Regions from separate parts of the Algoriphagus sp. Y33 genome, predicted to be linked through region 3. Evidence: riboswitches for the same ligand, from Rfam matches in the RefSeq annotation. Region 3 holds a riboswitch; each other region holds the start of a gene.

Region 1 (5,265 bases), 1.6 Mb from region 3:
GACTACAGTAGTTTTGTCTCCAATTTGACATTGGTGAAAAACTATCTAACATGGGTAATTACAGCTTTGATGGGAATTTTTAACCATTGTAAGATGCATCACATCAATAAGGATAGTTACCGCACTTTTAAATAAGTCTCGGGACCAAGACAGTCACTTAAAACTTGCATTGAATCTATACAGGGATACGTTAACAGGAATGATTCATTGATTTTACCTAATACTAAAGAACCAGTAAATTCCTGATAGTAAGGATCTTTACTACTAATCAATTGATCCTTCCTAAAACAGTCACCAGACAATTCGATTGAGGGATCGGGGCCAAAAGCAGAAGTGAGAACCATTTTAAATACTTCTCCTCGGAGAGAATATGTCCCCTCGTTATAAGAACTCAGGCACCGCTCCTCAGTATCTGCCGGTGTGACAAAATTCTCAATTAACACATTGCCCGATCTGCTAAATGTCATTACAAGTACTTGCAGGTACCTTGGTGGATCAACATTAGATAAACGCGTATTTTCATAAACTCCCTCTAAGTAAATCTCCGGAAGATCATCTTCTTTTTTACATGAAAAAAATAAGGACATTAGTAAACTAAGAAGTGAAAAGAGTTTTTTCATAGTGTATTTAAATTGATAGTGCCAATTTATAAAACAAGCAGCTGTAAATGTAACAGCCATGACAAAAAAAAGGGGATCTCTCCCCTAGATCTAAAATGGAGGCTCCATCAGAATGTAATCCACCGCCTTTTGAGCTTTGCTCGCAGCCTCTATCAGTAAGTGCTTATCGTTTCGGAGTTCGTTCAGCCAGTGTTGGATGTAAGCTGCCGAGTTCTCCAGCAGATTCTGATCCAATATCCCCGTGAGGTTGTTCAGATACCCTGCGCCCATCTCAGCAATCAGCTCCTCCTTGCTGTAAAACTCAGAGGCAAACTGTTGGGGTTCTGAAACCCCTATCCTATTTAACCTGGAAGGGTGGCCTGTGCTGTGGACTAGCTCATGGTACAATACCCCAAAATATTGCTCAGCCGAGTCAAACAGGTTTCTCTCCGGCATCGTGATTTGATCCAGGTCTGCCCGGTAGTAAGCCGAGGAACCAGAATGAATCAACTCAGGAGCCCTTAACATTTCCTCATAAATCCTTTGGCATTGCTCATTTTCGGGTAGCGGCTCAGCTTTGCTTATTTCAGGAAATTCCCAGTCTATTCCCTCAATCTGTTCTATGGGAAACACTTTGAACTCCTTGAGAAAACCCGATTTACTCACCAGTTTGAGATCATATTCCCCTATCCTATCTTCTGGAATCACCTTTCCCGTCTTCTTATCCCGAAAGGCAAAGTTCCAGTAGCAGATGGGTAGTGCCTTTGCCCCTTTTTTGATTTTTCCTCCCAATCCATTTGCCTGTTTGAAAGTCAGGTAGTAAGGATACTGATGGCCACAGGATAGTAAAAGCCAAAGATTTATCCCTCTATAAGGCTTCTTGGTCAGGTAATTTGCCGGCATTCCCATCTCATGCCATGGTTGTCTCCAGGGAATCACTCCCTGCTCCAGTTTCTCAATAATCAGATCGGTAAACTTCCGGTAGATATCCGATGATCCTTTTGCGGGTTGTGTAGTGCATCCCTTGTTACTTGCAAAATCATTTCCCCCTTTTCTCTTAGTGGATGTCTTTGCTGATGTTTTTACTTGCGTCTTCATAGTCTTTTGTGTTTTGGTTTGACAAATACTTATGAAGCTGCACCAGCCTGAGACCGGCACTAAGTGCAAGAGGAAACGGAATAAACCAGCAAAGGCAAGAGCGCCGGCTTTATGCCGTAGTCTCTTGCCTCGTGTGACGGGATCAGGCTAAATTGGCGGAAGAAGGAATGGAAAAAATAATAAGTCCTATTATTGGCTTATTTGAAATTTCAAAAAGTCTGAATGATAGAATTGTATAAATTCCATTTGCAACGGCTAAAAATCACATACAAAAGGCTAGAGGATCATGAAATGCTCATTAGTAGAAATACCTATGTATAGAAATCTGGAATCAATCGCGATTTTACAATAATGAATACCTACGAATAGCTTCCATGGATTTTCCGAAACGGAAAGTTCATGGAAACTAAAAAAAGAAGAAGAGCCCTCGAGCTCCCCATAATCAGCAAAGGAATAAAATCCTTCCTCAGCAAGAATCAGATGATCCAGTACAGGGACATCTAAAATCCTGCCTGCTTCTTTAATTCTTTGAGTTAATCTCTTATCCTGTTCTGAAGGCATCAAGTTTCCACTCGGGTGATTATGGGCCAGTATTACAGAGCTTGCATTAGCCTTGATTGCAGCTGCAAAAACCAGTTTTACATCCACCACAGTCCCTGCGGTTCCTCCCGAGCTGATGGTTACTATTCCCAGTACCCTATTGGCTCTGGACAGCAGCATTACTTTGAAGTCTTCAGCAAAGCCAATCCTTTCCTGATCCCAGACTTTGGCAAACACTTCATGAACCTGTCTTGAACTTGCTACCCTAGGTCTTTGGGATGACTTTACCTTGGCACTGTAGCCCAGCTTGATCTCAGCTACTTCATACAAATCAATTTTTCTTTCCTGAGTCTCCATAATCTTTTTCGTTTTTGTGGAACAATGAATTATGAAGCTCCATCAGGCCTTGGGCGACAAAGACCGGAAGGAAAAGGAATAAAAAGCGCAGCGAAGCAAGCGGCTTTATGCCGGAAGCTTACGGTCGCCCAGAGCCCAGAGGACTAACTTTGTGAGGAATTCAGGGGTAAAAAAGTTCAGTTGAAATCTATTCAGCCAACGGCATAACAGGAAGCTCCTCATATTCTTCCCTAAGAATGACTTCGGGTACATTTGAGTCCTCAGTACGGGAGGCAAGCAGGCGGCTCACTGTATGAAAACCCATCCCACTCGCCCCAAAAGGCTTCATCAGGTTTTCAATGTCCGCCTTCTTGAGATCCGGAGAAATCCACGCCTTGGCATCAGCAACATTAAGGGTCGGTTGCCAGCACCAGCAGGTGGGGATGGGCAAATCCGTTCAGGTGGTATCCCATCTTCTCAATACTCCTTCTTTTTTTGGCTTAGCATTGAATTCCATACTTAAATCCAGCTCAATTTGCTCCCCTTTCTGATTGACATTGTAGCACATAGTATCCCCTACTTTTATACCTACCTAAAAGATAAACAACAAATTCCAAGAACGATAATGGCCCATGCATTTATACTAAACGAAATGATTCGCAGAACTCGATAATTCTTCCTCTTCATATTGTCAGACAGGATCAGTTTTCGGGAACTCATCCTTCTTTTCAGGAGGCAGTCCATCACCCTTCCTTGGAAAACAAGGATCTTCTTCAATTTGATCTGGTGGAATTGTATCGGGAAAGGGTCAGGGAGATCGGGAGGATTGAGTTGAATAGTAGCTTTCGGCCTGTTACTAAGGAAATAAAAAAACGTCGATGCCCCATGGAACATCGGAATTATCCATGCATGAATGTCCGAGACAAGATAGGCAGCTGTAGTCTTTCTAAACCAATCTTTATTTGACCCTGTTCCGTTTGTTTTCCCCGGGTTTTAATCGGCCACAGGATTGGCTGCCATAATAATAAGACGTATATTTACTCTGGCTTTAGGGGTATTCTGAGAAGAATTGAGATAGTCCCTTCGAACCTGATCCGGTTGACACCGGCGTAGGGAAAAGCAGACAAAGCACCGTCCGGTATGCTGTCTTTCTTTTTATCCAAAGGAATTCCTTTAGCCATTTTCACTTTCCAAAAGTAAAAAACAATGGCAAAAAATCTCTGGAAACACATTCAGAAGGTACGGCAAACCTCTCCCCTAGTCCACAATATCACCAATTTCGTGGTCATGAATAATTCGGCCAATGCTTTATTGGCTGTAGGAGCATCACCTATTATGTCTCACGCCCATTCCGAAGTTGAGGACATGGTAAATATCTGTCAGTCGCTGGTCATCAACATTGGTACATTGGATGAATATTTTGTGAAGTCCATGATTCTCGCCGCGCAAAAAGCCAATGAGTTAAACAAACCTTGGGTATTGGATCCTGTTGGTGCCGGTGCTTCTCCTTATCGAAATGAGGTTCTGATGCAACTTTTGGCCTATTCCCCCACGGTAATAAGAGGAAATGCTTCTGAAATTATGGCACTTGCCCAAGCTGACCGAGTCTCAACCAAAGGGGTTGACAGCACCGCCAAAAGTGATGAAGCGATTCACGCCGCGGAATACGTTCATCAAAAATATGGATCAATAATCTGCATATCGGGAGAAACAGACATCATCGTGGGCAATTCCCGGCAGACCTTCATCAGTAATGGTGATGGGTTGATGACAAAAGTAACCGGCTTAGGATGCTCTGCGACTGCGGTGATCGGTGCATTTATCGCCGTCATTGAAAACAGGGAAGAAGCGGTCTGTGCAGCAACCGCCCTGTTCAGCATCAGTGGTGAATTGGCAGCCCACCAAAGCAAAGGCCCGGGAACCCTACAGGCCAACCTATTGGATAAGTTGTATCACCTGACAGAAGATGAATTTGTCGCGGTCTTGAAAATCAGAAACAATGGATAGAAATCCATTCCCATATAAACTGTATTTGGTCGTCTCGGAGGCTGCTTGCAAAAAGGACTTTTTGCATGTGATTGGGCAGGCGATTCAGGGAGGTGTTGACATCGTACAGTATAGGGAAAAGGGACTAAACCCGGAAGAGTATGCATCCAAAGCTTTGCAGGTCAAAGAAATCACCGATAAGTATAATGTCCCTCTCATCATTAATGACAGCGTCTCAGTGGCGAAAAAAATCAACGCTTTTGGGATACATGTAGGCAATTCGGATATAGCCCCAACTGTAATTCGGGAAATATGGAAAGATTGTCAGTGTCTTGGATACTCCATCGAGTATATGAATCAATTGGAATCTAAAGAAACCGCAGCCGCGGACTATTTGGGGGTGAGCCCGGTATTCTCTACCCCGACGAAAATTGACACCATCACAGAATGGGGCATTGAGGGAATGAAAACCATCAGAAAACTCACTACGAAACCACTTGTTGCTATTGGTGGACTCAATCAAAGCAACGTCTCTGAAGTAATGAATGCGGGAGCGGACTCCATTGCCGTGGTCTCCGCGATCTGCGCTGCGGATGACCCACGGGAAGCTGCCTATTCACTGAAGGGGATATTAATGAATTCACTATGAAAAAATACAGTTATCCTTCTGTTTTGGCGATTGCCGGATTTGACGGAAGCGGAGGGG
Region 2 (5,265 bases), 2.8 Mb from region 3:
TGAGAAAATTCAAGATAAGTTGCAGTCCGATACGGATATTCTTTTGCCCACGGCATATATCGCCAATGCCTACAAGCCCCTTCTTCCCGATGCTAATGGTATTGTAAGCTATGAAGTCTCCGGACTTCAAGGCGTGCCTATAGAATCCGAGCAATTTGACAAGCAAGATGTCCGGATCGTATTGGTTCCCAATCCCGCACGATTTGTAATGCTGATCAATGGCAGGCAGCTGAAGGATCTGTGGAGAAGTAGATAAGATTAAGTATCAAGATATTAGTATTGAGTATCTAGACTTTAGTATCAATATGATGATAGGTTATAAAATCATAAATCTAGTTTTATGATCTAACTAATTTGAAAGACCTGGCGAGTAGCCGGGTTTTTCTGTTTTTCACTGCTGATCCAAGTTGAAGCTTAAAACCGATGATAAATACAGGGTTTTATTAACAAGGCTAATGAACTTGGGCTGAACATAGATTTAATTGAGAAGACCACCGTTTATCCTATTTGGTCTTTGGAATTATGCCCAATAAATTAAAATTTAACCAATGAATTCAAAAAGAGTAGTTATTACGGGCTTGGGGGCACTTTCTGCTCTTGGCAATGATGTGAAGACCAACTGGAGAAATGCTAAGGAAAGCGTAAGCGGTGCGGGTGCAATCACCTATTTTAATGCTGAAAAATTCAAAACCCGATTTGCCAGCGAAATCAAAAATTTTGATCCTACGCTGAAACTCGACAGAAATGAGATCAAACGCGCTGATCTCTATACTCAATATGGCCTGTATGCAGCTTCCGAAGCAATGGAAGATTCCGGTTTGGATGTTTCCCAATTGGCTTCACCGTTTGATGCAGGTGTGATCTGGGGCACAAGCCAAGGCGGTATGAATACGTTTGAAAAAGAGATGAAAGAGTTTGTGGAAAATGATTTAAGCCCACGATTCAATCCTTTTTTCATTCCTAAGTATCTGGTGAATATGGCTTCAGGAGTGATTTCCATGAAGTACGGCTTTATGGGAATCAATTATACTCCTGTGACAGCCTGTGCATCTTCCAACAGTGCGATCATGGATGCTTTCAATTACATCAAGTGGGGCAAAGCCAAAGTGATTATCACGGGTGGTTCGGATGCTCCGATTACGGAAGCTTCTATGGGAGGATTTAATGCGCTGAAAGCACTTTCTACACGAAATGAAAATCCTACACTGGCCTCAAGACCATTTGATGCAGATAGAGATGGTTTTGTGATGGGAGAAGGTGCTGCTGCTTTGATCTTGGAGGAATATGAGCATGCAAAGAAACGCGGCGCAAAGATCTATGGAGAAGTAGTGGGGGCAGCCATGACAGCCGATGCTTATCATTTGACGGCCACTCACCCGGAAGGTGAGGGAGCCTATACCTGCATGAAGTTTGCCTTGGAAGAAGCTGGCTTGAGTATACAGGATGTGGACTACCTTAATGCCCATGCTACTTCTACTCCGACAGGCGACTTGAGTGAAATCAAGGCTGTGTCAAGACTGCTGAATGGCACCTACGATAAACTGCATATTTCCTCTACTAAATCCATGACAGGGCATTTGCTGGGAGCTGCGGGAGCAATAGAAGCTATCTTCTGCGTCAAGGCAATCAATGAAGGCGTAGTGCCGGCAACTATCAATACAGAAAATTTAGATCCGGCAATTCCTACGGGAATTCAGATAGTGACCAAGAATGTTGTCGAGAAAAAAATAAAAGTTGCCTTGAGCAATACCTTTGGTTTCGGAGGGCATAATGCGACAGTGATTTTCAAAGAGTTTGTCTAACCTTTGGGGTTTAGACCCCAAAGGTTTTGTTTTTCACCACACCTCCTTAGAAACTGCATAGAAACATACAAGGAGATTTTTGAAAAGTGTGTTTGCTTATCTAAAACGGAAATATCAGCAGGACATGCTGACCGACTGTATTAAAATCCCGCCAGACCCGATTCAGTTCGGTATGGGTTTTGGCAGCTTCCAAACCTGAGAAGGGGTAGAGCCGTCCAGTAATTTTACGGCATTTTTGGGTAAGTATTCTGCTTACTTCGCTAATTTTCTTCAATCTAGAATCTGATATTTTTCCTTTTTTTTCCAGTTCACCCCATGAAGCATTGACTTGATGATAAAACTCATCCCGAAGATTTTGAAGTTTTTCCTCTTGCTTTCCCAGTAGTTTAAGGAAGTACTCAAGATGCTTTTTATCATAGCTTCTGTACTCATGCCTTCTCCAAAACGACTGCTCTATCAATTCCTTTAAGTGAAGAGAAATACCCAAAATATTCGCTGCAAGCGTAGCTTCGGCAAACTGAAGAAAGGGGTATTGGTAAACGGAAGCAGTCAATTGAGCTTTTTCCGGAAGAATTTCAAAGCAACGGTTTAGTGGAACTTCAACGTCATCGCATCGAAAAGCATGGCTTCCTGTAGCTACCATTCCCATGTAATTCCAACCGTCAAGAATAGTTACATCTTTTCTGTCGAGGACAAAAGCTTTGATCACCGGCTTTCCTTTTCCATCCAACAGTGCCTTCCCATCTTCCAATATCCCGCAATTGGCAGTGAGATGTGTAGCATGCAAGGCTCCCGATGCATAGGTCCAACTTCCGGAAATGATGTACTTTTCATCCACCAAATTGGCTTTTCCTCCTACAAATCCACTTCCTGCCAAGCAGAGTTTTTCGTCGGGGAAAATATCATTACGAAGTGACTCATCCATAAAGCCGACAAACCAGGCTGCACCTGCACAGAGCGTCACTGTCCATCCCAGACTCCCGTCCAGCTTTGCCAGTTTTTCCTCAATTTCCAAGGCTTCAGGCAGGGTACAACCCAGTCCTCCCAAGTCCTTTGGCACAAAAATCTTAAACCATTTTTCGGAATAAATCTCAGCCAGCCATTCCTCGGGAAGGTATCCAAGTTCTTCTGCTTTGGTAGCGAGTTCGTGGCTAAACAGTTTTGACTTTTCCATGGGCGTGGTCTAGTTCTTTTTTCCAATCGAAATAACCCAAAATGGCTATGACGAAAAGGAAAATGGTGAGAAATGAGATTAGAATCAGTTGCTTGTGAAAGAGCAAAGGAATGGCTACGATATTTGACACATTCAGCCATATCCAGTTTTCCAACTTTCTTTTTGCCAGAAGCCACATCCCTGCCCAGGCAGTAGAGGATACAAAAGCATCGATCACAGGCACATCGGAGTCGGTAAAATTGGTAAGCATAAAATAGAGAAATACCCAGCCGCCGAGGGCGATTGCCCAGGTGATTTTCTGCTCAGTAACTGTACTTCTTGAGATTTGCGAGGCCCCGGAATTCGATCTGTTTTTCCACATGGCCCAGCCATAAATACTCATTATTAGGTAATAAGCATTGAGCAGGGTTTCGGCGTAGAGCTTGGCATCCACAAGCAAGAAGCCCGAACACGAGATTCCGATGATGCCCGCGGGATAGAGCAACACATTGTTTTTGCGGGCGAGCAGCACTGAGGTGACTCCAAAACCCACAGCGAACCATTCCAGTACACTCGTGGATTTGATCTGCTCAGCGAGCAGACTCATGTCAATATACAATAGCATTTGAATAACGTTTTTGGATTATTCAAAAAAGGGAGAACAGTAATCTAGTCCCTACGCCGGCATTACCCGGATCAGGTGCTCAGTGATCGCTCACCGATGGGTATGATCTCAGCCCGAAATATTAGGGCACCCCTTAATTGATGATACTAAGATAGGGATTTATACATGATTTCGCTCTACGAGCCGGACTATCTAAGTTCGCTTCGCATAAAGAGGAATTTCCAAAACCTAAGGAATTATGGAAAATAACCAAGCAGGGAGCTAAAGTTGTAGCAAAGCACCGGGAAGCTTTATTGATGGATTGGGGCAAAAGATGCGAGTGGCTGAAATAGGATGATAAATCCTAGACCGATACCGTTATATCAGCTTTAGATAAATCAAATTCTGATTTCATTCCAATTAAGGTATGCATTATTTTAAATAGAAAGGCCTATTCCCATAGCAGGGAATAGGCCTTTATCATTTTATAAGTACTACGTACTTAATTACTTACTGCCACCATATTCTTGGTTTTGTTCTATCAGCGTATTATCCAATTCCAAAAGTGGAATTGGGAGAATTTCATGCTTTCCTGCCACAAAGCCTTTGCTTGCAAGTGCTTCTGCTGCTTTTCCATTTCGGACTAGGTCAAACCATCTATGACCTTCTCCTGCGAGTTCCAGACGTCTTTCTTCCAAAATTGTATGTATGGAAACGGGGATAGTTCCCAAGCCGACTCTAGCCCGAACGGCATCTAGCAGAGCCTGTGCACGGCCTGTATTTCCACCGCCTCTTACGAGTGCTTCAGCTTCCAAAAGATAGGAATCTGCAAGACGGATTTCATAGATATTTTGACGGAAGTTCAGTTCCATCACTCCGCCTCCCGTGGATCTGTCTTTCTGACGTCCTGCAAATTTCTCTAAGAAATAGCCGGTATTGTTGTAGCCTTTTTCATAAGTTACAGCTCCCGCTTTTTCCAAGCTATCCAAATCCGCAATGGTCGCTGATTTACGCGGATCGTTTTTCATCACTTGATACAAATCCGGAGTAACAGTCAAAAAGCTCCAGCCGGAAACATAATCAGGTGCAGTATCTGCGATTGGATTGTAACCCCGTGGACCTACCATGATGTTCAAAAGATTCCCTTCTGTACATCCCACGCATCCCCAATCACCATTTGATGTATTCGTAAAGGATACTTCGAAAATTGACTCCGAATTGAATTTATTATCAACTTCAAATAGATCGGAGAACTTGTCCAGTAATTTGTATCCATACTGGCTGGTACCACCGGGAGTTCCGTTTACCATTTCAAATTGCTCCGCTGCCAGCGCAAATTTTTCCTGCTGCAAATAGACCTTTCCCAAGACTGCACGTGCCATTCCTTCAGTAGCTCTTCCCGCTTCGGTTTCCGGATTGAGCTGGACAGGAAGGTTGGGAAGTGCTTCCAAAATATCCGCTTCTATCTGTGCATATACTTCAGAAGGATCTGCCTGTACCACATCGAACATTTCGGACGTAGAGATAGGCTCTGTGAAAAGCGGTACGTTTTCAAACAAGCGCACCAAATCGAAGTAGAAGTATGCCCTAAGGAATGTGGCTTCTGCATGATAGCGGGCTTTTAACGACTCATCCATAGGCACTTCAGGAAGCTTTTGTATAAGTACATTTGCACGAAAAACACCTGAAAAGCCCTTACTCCAAAG
Region 3 (5,265 bases):
CCGAGGAATTCTCAAAGATGAAAGTTCTGGGCAAAGAAGTAAGCTCAGATACCAAAGAAGGATTTCGAAGAATCTTGATGACAGGGGCGCATGTGAAAATTGAAGCTAAAAAAGAATAAGGTTCTAGTTAGTTTCCCCAAAAGCCGTGAGCATCAAACTTCTACTCCCACCGTTTCTACGGAATTCGCACAGGTAAATTCCCTGCCAAATTCCCATGGCAAGTTTTCCACCGGAAATGGGAATTTGGAGGCCGGTATCAAAAAAACTGGCTTTAATATGCGCCGGCATATCATCCGGCCCTTCATAAGTGTGGATAAAACGTGGATAAGATTCTGGAATTAATTCATTTACAAACATCTGAAAGTCCCTTCTCACAGTAGGATCAGCATTTTCATTGATAGTCAAGGCGGCCGAAGTATGCTGGATAAATACCTGTAAAAAGCCCGTTTTGATGAGGGCTATTTCCGGTATAGCATCTTCTACTTCTTCGGTGATCAGGTGATACCCCGAAGGAAATGACGGCAAACGAAGTTTATGTTGGAAAAATTGAGTCATAAAACGAAGGTGGAAAGCAGACCATTCATTTACTATAGCATCGGTGGAAAGGAGAAGGGACTAATATTCACCACTTTTCCGTAGGATCTACAGAGCTAAGTAAAAGAAATGTCCTAAGACTTTATTTTATCTCTTCCGGAAAATCAAGTTGGGTCCATCACATTCACTCCAGCTGCCGGATATAGTCGTGGGATCCAATACTGCAAATGGCTCATAATTCTGCCCACAATAATGAATAAGGTTTCTCCCTGATTCTTCATTAAGCTTAAGGGATTCCTCGTCATAATTCAGCGAAATATAAGTTCTATCGCTTGTGGTATTATCCACTTCATAGGTTCCGGTCAAACGATGCGTTCCAATGTTTTTCACAAATGAACCGTTTTTCTCCAACCTATAGTTGTAAACCGTATCGGTTATTGGCATTAGTTGTGGATCAGCAACCCAAGCACTTTTATAGCCTATCAAAGTCCATTCCTGCGGCATTTTTGATACATCAGGGTTATCCGACTTTTCACATGCGAGAAAAACAAATGAAAGTAAAACGACAAATAAATACTTTTTCATAGCAATTAGGTTTGATAAGATTTATGGTTTAAGATTTTACTTTTTACGGGAGCTTACACTCCAGCCGCCGTCTACCCAAAACTCCAGATCTTACTCTCCTGACAAGAAAAAGGCAGCAAATAGACTAAATATAGATGACTTCATAAAATTTGGATTTATAGAAAAGACCAGCATATATATCCCTTACGAAACACCTCCTCAAAACGCTACAGATCAGATCTTTTCGATGAAATTTTCTAAGCTTCCAATCTCATCGATACTAATTCTCACTTTGTCTCCCACCTCGAGTGTAAAGTCATCCGGTACGATTCCCGTTCCTGTCATCAGAAAGCAGCCAATTGGAAAAGTATTCGCACGGAAAAGCCAATCCGCCAATTCCTGCGGTTTACGCTTCAGCTGGGTCAGGGCTGTTTCCCCTGAAAATGCCAAAACATCCTCTCTGAAAATCTCCAATCGGATGGTAGCCGTTTCTTCGATGGCTTTATCCGTGATAAAAAGACAGGGGCCAATCGCCGCACAACCTGCATAAACCTTCGCCTGAGGCAAATAGAGTGGGTTTTCCCCTTCTATGCTTCTACTACTCATATCATTCCCGCAGGTGTACCCCTGAATTTTTCCCGAGGGAGAAATCACCAAAGTCAGTTCCGGCTCGGGCACATCCCAGGTAGAGTCTTTTCGGATATTTACCGTAGTTCCGGGTGCCGATACCCGACTAGCAGTTGCTTTGAAAAACAACTCCGGTCTATCTGCATTATAGACTTTGTCATAGAAATCCGCTCCACCGGCATCTTGAGACTCTTCCATTCTAGCTGTTCGGCTACGGAAATAAGTCACCCCTGCCGCCCAAATTTCCTGGTTTCCCATCGGTGCCAAAATTCCCTTCGCAATCAATTCATAGCCTTCTTCCGGAGAAAGGGTTTTCCACGTTTTCGATTCCTTATTCAGGTAATCTTTTAGGTCTTCTCGAGCCAGTAGGGCATCCCAATTTATTTCCGGGCCGAAAAAAGCTTCAGTTCCATTAAGCAAAAGTGTGCCCGAAGGCAATTTGTAAATTTTCATAGGTTAATAGGGTTTGGTTAGAAATTTAGGAAAAAGAATCGAGAGAAACGTAAAAAAAGGAAAGGAAAGGCTTATTAACTAACCGGTGTCTTATGACTAGTCAAAAACGGATTTCCACTCCCCTGATTTGCTAAGCAACTTTTCACCACTACCTTTGCTATTAGATCATAGGGGGTGCCTTAACAAAACGGGCTGAGATCATACCCATACGACCTGATCCGGGTAATGCCGGCGAAGGGAAATGAACAAACGTTGCAAGCAGCAAAATCAAAAAATCTAGCCGGTTTCTGGATTTTGCCAATGCGGCAGGGTAAACAAAAAACGGCAAGCTTCCCTAAAGCTTTCCAATGTTTCACTCAATCTCCCGCAAGGGAATTATTACACATGAAAAAAGTATTTCTTGGACTGGCTTTATTCTTGGGCTCAATTTCAGCTTGGGCACAACAAAGCCTCAGCGGAACAGTGATGGACGCATCATCCGGCGAAGCATTAGTAGGAGCCTCAGTATGGGCAGAAAACCAGGGTAAAGGCAGTGTAACTGACGAAAATGGTCTTTTCACCATAAATAAATTGCAAGAAGGGAAACTAGAACTACGCGTTTCTTATATCGGGTACAGCACATTCAAGCAGACGCTGGAGGTGCCATTTTCCGGAAAACTTAACATACGATTAAACCCGACAGATCTGATGACGGAGGAATTTATCGTATCAGCTACCCGGGCATCCCAAAGTACTCCCACCACCTTTCAGGAGATAACTAAGGAAGAACTCGCCATAAGGAATCTTGGACAAGACATTCCAATGTTGCTTAATTTTACCCCTTCGGTAGTTACACATTCTGATGCCGGCGCAGGGATCGGTTACACAGGAATGCGAATTCGCGGTTCAGACCAAAGTCGGATCAACGTAACTGTAAACGGTATCCCCATGAATGATGCGGAATCCCATGGTGTGTTCTGGGTAAATATGCCTGACTTCGCCTCTTCTGTGGATAATCTCCAGATTCAGCGTGGGGTGGGAACCTCCACAAACGGTGCAGCTACTTTTGGTGCAAGTTTAAACTTCCAAACGGACACAAGACAGGATGATGCCTATGCACAAATTGACAATTCAGTTGGTTCCTTTAATTCGCGAAAACATACAGTTAAGGTAGGAACAGGGCTTTTGAACAATCGCTTTGCGGTGGATGCCCGCCTTTCAAAAATAGCCTCTGACGGATATGTAGACCGGGCTTCTTCAGACTTGAGTTCCTACTTCGTCTCCGCAGGATATTATGGAGAAAATCATGTCCTAAAGATGAATGTTTTCTCAGGAAAAGAAAAAACTTACCAAAGCTGGTATGGGCTACCAGAATCAAAACTTGAAGAGGACAGAACCTTCAATTACTACACTTACGAAAATGAGACCGACAATTATCAGCAGGATCACTACCAATTAATATACGCAGGTAAACTAGGCAGCAATTGGAAAGTAAATGGTGCGCTGCACTACACTTATGGTCGCGGATATTATGAGCAATATAGGGAAGATGATGACTTTTCCAGCTATAACCTGCCCGATGTCATCATCGGAGATTCTACGATCAGCAGCACAGATATTATCCGGAGGCGATGGTTGGACAATGACTTCTACGGTGCCGTTGCTTCTATTAACTATATCTCTGACAATGGAAAATGGGATGTAGCTTTAGGTGGTGGAGCCAACCGCTACGATGGGGATCACTTTGGAGAAATCATCTGGGCCAGAATCGCCGGAAATACTGACATCCGGGATCGCTATTATGACAACAATGCGGTCAAAGATGATCGAAACATCTACCTCAAAGCTACTCACGAAGTTTCTGCCGGTTTAAATCTCTTTGGAGACCTGCAGGTAAGAGGGATCGATTACTCCTTTGTGGGGGTGAATGACGATGGGAGAATTGTGGATGGAGAAGAAAAGTACACCTTTTTCAATCCCAAGTTGGGGATGAGTTATGAGAAAAATGACAAAACCTTGTATGCAAGCTATGCTGTGGCAAACCGTGAACCTACACGGGCTGACTTTACAGACAATCCAATTACCGAAGTCCCCAGAGCTGAACGGCTAAACAATGTAGAGGCTGGAATCAGAGCGCAAAGCGGCAAGTTCAATTACAATGCAAATTTCTATTACATGGACTATAAGGATCAGCTGATCCTTACCGGGCAGATCAATAATGTAGGTGCCTATATCCGGGAAAATGTACCTAATTCTTACCGTGCAGGAATAGAACTGGATGGTGCTTATAGACTTTCAAAGCGGTGGACTATTGGTGCTAATTTGGCTTTGAGCCAAAATAAGATCAAGGAATTTACTGAATACATAGATGATTACAGCACGGATGAGTTTACCCAGGAACAGATTTCTTACTCAGACACAGACATCGCCTTTTCTCCAAATGTGGTTTCCTCGGCAATAATCGAATTTAAACCGGTGAAAAATTTATCCCTGAACTGGATGAGCAAGTATGTAGGCAAACAGTTTCTGGACAATACCGGAAATGACAGCCGCGCATTGGATGCTTTCTTGACGAACGATTTCCGCGTGAGTTATTCGGTTCAACCGAGGTATTTCAAAAGTATTGAACTGAACCTGATGGTCAATAATATCTTCAATGAAATGTACGAGCCAAACGGCTATACTTTCAGTTATTTCGTGCCTGGTGAAAGCCAAAAGGAATTGGTGACAGAGAATTACTACTACCCGATGGCCGGCACCAACTTTATGTTGGGCTTGAGCCTAAAGTTCTAGAAGTAAAAAACCAAAAAGAAGCATGGACTCACTCAGAACGATTCTGAGTGAGTCCATGCTTTATTTATTTAGGTCAATCTAGGCGACATCCCATCTTTTTACTCATAGTCGGGAATGTTTTGACCTAGGATAATATCCCTGCGAATCGTAAGCATATCATGGACTTGGATTGGTTTCATAATACCGGATCCGCCTCTATTAGCCATTTTTCTCCTCATTTCAAGGGTCAAGATCGGATCATCCTCAAACACAAAGTCATCAAGATAATAAGCAGTTTTTCCCGGTTCCTTAATGGTGGCATGGATATGCTCAGGC
Region 4 (5,265 bases), 1.3 Mb from region 3:
TCCAAGAGCGAAGCTGCGTTTGTTTGCGTAATTCCTCCAATTCCAATCAACTTTGCTGACCTGCATTTTCCAAAGTAAGGTTTTGTGTACTTTTCAGGTTTGTAACCGGGTTTGGAAATGCTTTCAAAAACAGGCCCGAAGAATGCGTAGCGAAATACCTGATTCAAGCTCTGAAACGCTTCCGGAGAATGTACAGAGGTGGAATAAACCAACTCCGTATTTTCCATTCTCCGATAGTCATTTGCTGTCAGTTTCATCCGATCCGATTCCTTGAAATGGATTCTATGTATGCCAAATTCTCGTGCCAACTGATGATGACTGTGAAGCACTACTCGCGGACGATATTCCTCCAAAATCGCTGTTAACATAGTTCTGAGCTCTCCTTCTCCGGCTTCTGGTTTGCGCAAATGAAATAACTTCAATCCTGCGGCAAATAATTGGTTAATTACCGCAGGTTCATTTTCGAGCATTTCAGGACTGGAGACAACTAGCAGCATTAGGAATAAATTTCCCTGCCTTTTTCCTTAAATTCTTCCGACTTCTCAAACATCCCCGCTTCTGCGTCATTACGAATCTCCTGACTGATTTTCATAGAGCAGAATTTCGGTCCGCACATCGAGCAGAAGTGGGCGACTTTTGCGCCTTCAGCAGGAAGAGTTTCATCGTGAAATTCACGTGCTGTGTCCGGATCCAACGATAGGTTGAACTGGTCTTCCCATCTGAATTCGAAGCGGGCTTTGCTCAAGGCATTATCCCGGTATTGAGCACCGGGGTGTCCTTTTGCCAAATCCGCTGCGTGCGCAGCCAGTTTATAGGTAATTACTCCAGTTTTCACATCTTCCCTGTTTGGCAAGCCTAAATGCTCTTTTGGTGTGACGTAGCACAGCATCGCAGTACCAAACCAGCCAATCATCGCAGCTCCGATTGCCGAAGTGATGTGGTCATAACCTGGTGCTATATCAGTAGTCAAAGGTCCTAAAGTGTAGAAAGGCGCTTCGTGACATTCTCTCAATTGCTTGTCCATGTTTTCTTTGATCATGTGCATCGGTACATGGCCGGGACCTTCTATCATCACCTGCACATCGTGCTTCCAAGCGATTTTTGTCAGTTCGCCCAATGTTTCCAACTCGGCAAATTGTGCCGCATCGTTTGCATCGGCGATCGAGCCCGGACGCAGACCATCTCCAAGAGAGAAAGCCACATCGTATGCCTTCATGATTTCACAAATGTCCTCGAAATGCGTGTAAAGGAAATTTTCTTTGTGATGTGAAAGACACCATTTTGCCATAATCGAACCGCCACGGGAGACGATTCCCGTCATTCGCTTGGCCGTCAATGGGATGTATCGCAAAAGCACACCCGCATGAATGGTGAAATACGATACGCCTTGCTCGGCTTGTTCGATCAACGTATCTCTGAAAATTTCCCATGTCAGGTCTTCTGCTTTACCTTTTACTTTTTCAAGTGCCTGATAAATCGGAACAGTTCCTATCGGAACGGGTGAGTTGCGGATAATCCATTCTCTTGTCTCATGAATGTTGTCCCCGGTAGACAAATCCATAATAGTGTCCGCTCCCCAGCGGCAAGCCCACACGGCCTTCTCTACTTCTTCTTCAATAGATGAAGTCACGGCACTGTTACCGATATTTGCATTTACTTTCACCAAGAAATTACGTCCTATAATCATGGGCTCACTTTCCGGGTGGTTGATGTTATTTGGGATAATGGCTCTTCCCTCTGCTATTTCATCGCGTACGAATTCAGGTGTAATGAGATTTTTAGGAGTATTCGCAGCGAAACTTTCGCCTATATGCTGCGCGCACATTGTATCGTATTCGCCGTTCCATTGCGCTTTCAAATCTTCTATCCGTTGATTTTCGCGAATGGCAATATATTCCATTTCAGGTGTGATAATTCCTTTTTTGGCATAGTGCAACTGTGACACATTTGCACCGTTTTTCGCCCGCAGAGGTTTTGCAATATGCTCAAAACGCAAATGTTCCAGCGAACTGTCGTTCAATCGTTCCTGTCCGTAATCTGAAGTGGAGGATTCCAGACGCTCCACATCCCCGCGGTCAAGAATCCACTGCTCTCGGATACGCGGCAAACCTTTTTTGATATCGATTACCGCATTTTCATCCGTATAGGGTCCACTTGCGTCATATACTGTTACCGGTGGATTCTTCATTGTTCCTCCGCTGAACAACTTCGTGGGCGAGACCGCAATTTCACGCATCGCTACTTTGATATCGTGGATTTTTCCCGGTACATACACTTTTTTAGAGCCGCTTATAGGTCCTTTTGAAATACTGCCCTGCATGGGTGATTTGTCTTTTTTGCTCATAACTTACCCTCCTTGAGTTGCTTTGATGATCAATAAATTATCGTTTGCTTTTAAGTAGGTCTTCGCCCACTCTGTCTTGGGGACAATGGTTTCATTGATTGCCACAGCAATACCATTTTGTTTTTCGCCTATCTGACGAAAAACAAAGTCTGAAACCGATGTTTCTTCCTGTACCTCCTGAGTCTGATTGTTATATGTTATCTCCATCCTGTAAAAATTATATACTTCAGGGGAGACACAGCACGTGTATCACTTAGCTTTTTCCTTCGGCAGTACTAACTGCATCAGGTTCAAAGGGTATAATCTCAGTCCTTACTGTATTCAGTGAGGACACCCCTAAAGTTTTCCCAAGCTACAAATAAATTGTGAGAGTGGGAAAAAAGAAGGGATGTTTTGTGAATCTCTAGTTCAGGTTTTTGTTGGGGAATATGGGATATCCCAGTTGCTTCGTGGACTTTCTGCAGTATGTTTTTCCGCACCTCATTACCCATAGCTTAGGGCGTACTATAGACTAATCACCAATCTTTGAATACTGTAACTGTCTATTTGTCCATAGCGACCGGTTACTCAAAATTTTTTTCCTATTACTGTAGCGAATGGGATAAGCTATCCGTCAGGGTAAAAAAGCATTATGAAGACACTTCTTCGAATCTACTTGATTTTGATATTTGCCGGTAGCGCTATGGAAGCCGGATCAGAGAATGATTCAATCAACTCGGGATTTTCGACAGAAGCATCTAATTTTGCTGCAAATTCCGGCTATAACCAGAACCAAAAAGGGACAATGACCAATTGTATTAACTTGGCTATTCCGGTAGATTACAAAGATGTGAGGGGGACTGGTGTAAAGCAAAAGCCCTGAGTAGGTTGCTTATGACGAGATGAAACATGAATAACTAACTAGTGAGAATTCCGACTCCAACATGGAAGTCGTAAACCATAGATTAATAGGTTTGAATTGAATTGGACTGATCAGGAGTTGATCGAAGGTTGCAAACGACGATCAGCTAAGCACGAAGAGGTGTTTTATAAAAAATACTATGGCTATGTCATGGGGATCAGTCTGTCCTATTCCAAGGACAGAGCACTGGCCGATGAAATCACGAACGACTCCTTTATGAAGTTTTTCGGGTCTATTAAGAAATTTGATGATTTCCAGTCTGTGAAGGCTTGGCTTCGCCGTATCACCGTAAATACCGCTATAGACTATTTCCGAAAGCAGAAGAAGTTTCAGAATCAAACCGATGTGACTGAGGATCCCGGGGTTTTCCATGAAATGAGTGCGCTTCAAGATCTGGCATTTCAGGATATTATCAATCTTATCAATCAGTTACAGGAGGATCATAAAATGGTTTTCAATCTCTATGAAATTGAAGGCTACAGCCACAAGGAAATTGGCGAGAAGCTTAGCTTGTCAGAAAGCTCATCAAGAGTCTATCTCGCCCGGGCGAAGACGCAGCTCCGTAAATTAGTCTCATTACACTTGAAAGAATATGAAGGAAGATAAGCTGGATAAAGAAATTGCTGCTTCCCTTAAAAAGAAGTTAGCAGAGGCTTCTGTGCCTTACCAATTGGGTGCATGGGAAGCTTTTCAGAAAAAACGCGCATTGCGCAAACGTAAAACTATTGCCTATTGGGCGAGCGGGGTCGCTGCGTCCCTGGTACTTTTGGCAGTGGGATTGAATTCTGTTGATTTCTCAGGAAATGAACATCCTGAGTATAGGGAAATTCAGATGGCAGAAAGTATCGGGAATGCCTCTGAAAATGAGGTAGAAGAAATTACTATAACTGAAAAAGAGGCTATTGCGGAAAATTCTCCTGTCGGGACGGAAGTAGATCAAAAGTCAAGTGAAAGTGCTTCTGATACCAAAGCAATTACTAAAGCTGAGAAAAATCAAAGCTCTCGACCTGCTCCTGCTGATACTAAAACTTTGGCTTTTGTTCCTGATCCTACACTAGAGGAAGTAGAAAAAACAGCTAAGACGGAAACGGTAAATGCATTGCCGGAATTGCAGGTGCTTTCTACCGAAAAACCGGTAGGACTGGTTCCAAAAAGCGAAATCATTCAAAATCCTCCCCTGATTGCCAAAGTGGAAGAAAAGGAACTCCTGCCATTGATTGAGAAACCCATAGAAAAGACACCGGCGGTGGTTGAAGTAGAAGAAACTGTGAAACCTATAATGCCTCTGGCTCCTCCAGAATTAGAGAAGGAAAGATTTGTCGCTGAAAATGATTTTCCTGTTATTCCAAAGGATAAAGCTACAGTTGGACTGGGTATGGGCTTATCTCCCGGTTTCGGGGCAATCCAAAGCGATAACCAAGTGGCTACGGCTTCCACGATTGGATTGGGCATGCTGGTGGATGTCAATCTTCCCGGCAAGTTTACTCTTGGATCGGGACTGGGACTAAACTACCTCAACCAAAATGCAAAGCAGGAAAGTACAGTGATGGCATTTGGAAATACATACCCCCAAACTGAGAAACTGGAAGTTCGTCAGATGCAGGTAGAGCTACCTGTATTTGTCAAGTATCCCCTGACCAGAAGCAATTCCATATCCATTCAGGCCGGATTTTCAAACTTCTATGCTTTAAACGAAACTGCCAGCCAAGAGAATACTGTAGAACGTCAGATGGCTGTGTATAATAGTGATGCATCTGGTTTTTCGTCAGTTACCCTGAAGCAGCAGGCTGTAACGGAAAGTGCTACACTTGAACCCAAGAATGGTAGATTCTATCCATTTGCCACATTGAATTTCGGATTGAATCTTCGTGTTCTGGAGACCAAAGGAGCGAACTACGTGATTATGCCTTTTTACAATTATCAGGTAAGACAAGTCTCAGGTTATGGTGATACGTATGGCTTGTTTGGAGCGAGCTTTAAGGTGAGTTTTGGAGGAGGAGAGAAGTAGGCAGGAATGGTC

The links. A riboswitch is a leader RNA that binds a small molecule or an ion and turns the genes downstream of it on or off. The one in region 3 is predicted to bind thiamine pyrophosphate.
Region 1: another riboswitch for thiamine pyrophosphate. It lies ahead of thiM (hydroxyethylthiazole kinase); the one in region 3 lies ahead of ID165_RS21440 (TonB-dependent receptor).
Region 2: another riboswitch for thiamine pyrophosphate. It lies ahead of pnuC (nicotinamide riboside transporter PnuC); the one in region 3 lies ahead of ID165_RS21440 (TonB-dependent receptor).
Region 4: another riboswitch for thiamine pyrophosphate. It lies ahead of thiS (sulfur carrier protein ThiS); the one in region 3 lies ahead of ID165_RS21440 (TonB-dependent receptor).

The regions. Positions count from the first base shown of each region.
Region 1 is NZ_CP061947.1:3,622,726-3,627,990, forward strand. It holds gene ID165_RS14545 (hypothetical protein) at 117-620, opposite strand; gene ID165_RS14550 (ArdC family protein) at 711-1,697, opposite strand; gene ID165_RS14555 (RadC family protein) at 1,974-2,594, opposite strand; gene ID165_RS14560 (hypothetical protein) at 2,782-2,922, opposite strand; TPP riboswitch at 3,614-3,706, shown strand; gene thiM (hydroxyethylthiazole kinase) at 3,780-4,580, shown strand; gene thiE (thiamine phosphate synthase) at 4,573-5,208, shown strand; gene thiD (bifunctional hydroxymethylpyrimidine kinase/phosphomethylpyrimidine kinase) at 5,205-5,265, shown strand, end outside.
Region 2 is NZ_CP061947.1:1,674,346-1,679,610, forward strand. It holds gene ID165_RS06725 (hypothetical protein) at 1-256, shown strand, start outside; gene fabF (beta-ketoacyl-ACP synthase II) at 549-1,802, shown strand; gene ID165_RS06735 (acyl-CoA dehydrogenase) at 1,903-2,976, opposite strand; gene pnuC (nicotinamide riboside transporter PnuC) at 2,954-3,580, opposite strand; TPP riboswitch at 3,611-3,724, opposite strand; gene ID165_RS06745 (RagB/SusD family nutrient uptake outer membrane protein) at 4,066-5,265, opposite strand, start outside.
Region 3 is NZ_CP061947.1:5,233,303-5,238,567, reverse strand. It holds gene ID165_RS21460 (hypothetical protein) at 1-119, shown strand, start outside; gene ID165_RS21455 (secondary thiamine-phosphate synthase enzyme YjbQ) at 124-555, opposite strand; gene ID165_RS21450 (hypothetical protein) at 682-1,119, opposite strand; gene ID165_RS21445 (fumarylacetoacetate hydrolase family protein) at 1,333-2,178, opposite strand; TPP riboswitch at 2,339-2,435, shown strand; gene ID165_RS21440 (TonB-dependent receptor) at 2,563-4,950, shown strand; gene ID165_RS21435 (intradiol ring-cleavage dioxygenase) at 5,049-5,265, opposite strand, start outside.
Region 4 is NZ_CP061947.1:3,886,125-3,891,389, reverse strand. It holds gene ID165_RS15610 (thiamine phosphate synthase) at 1-497, opposite strand, end outside; gene thiC (phosphomethylpyrimidine synthase ThiC) at 497-2,344, opposite strand; gene thiS (sulfur carrier protein ThiS) at 2,348-2,551, opposite strand; TPP riboswitch at 2,589-2,692, opposite strand; gene ID165_RS15595 (hypothetical protein) at 2,976-3,206, shown strand; gene ID165_RS15590 (RNA polymerase sigma factor) at 3,303-3,851, shown strand; gene ID165_RS15585 (outer membrane beta-barrel protein) at 3,838-5,253, shown strand.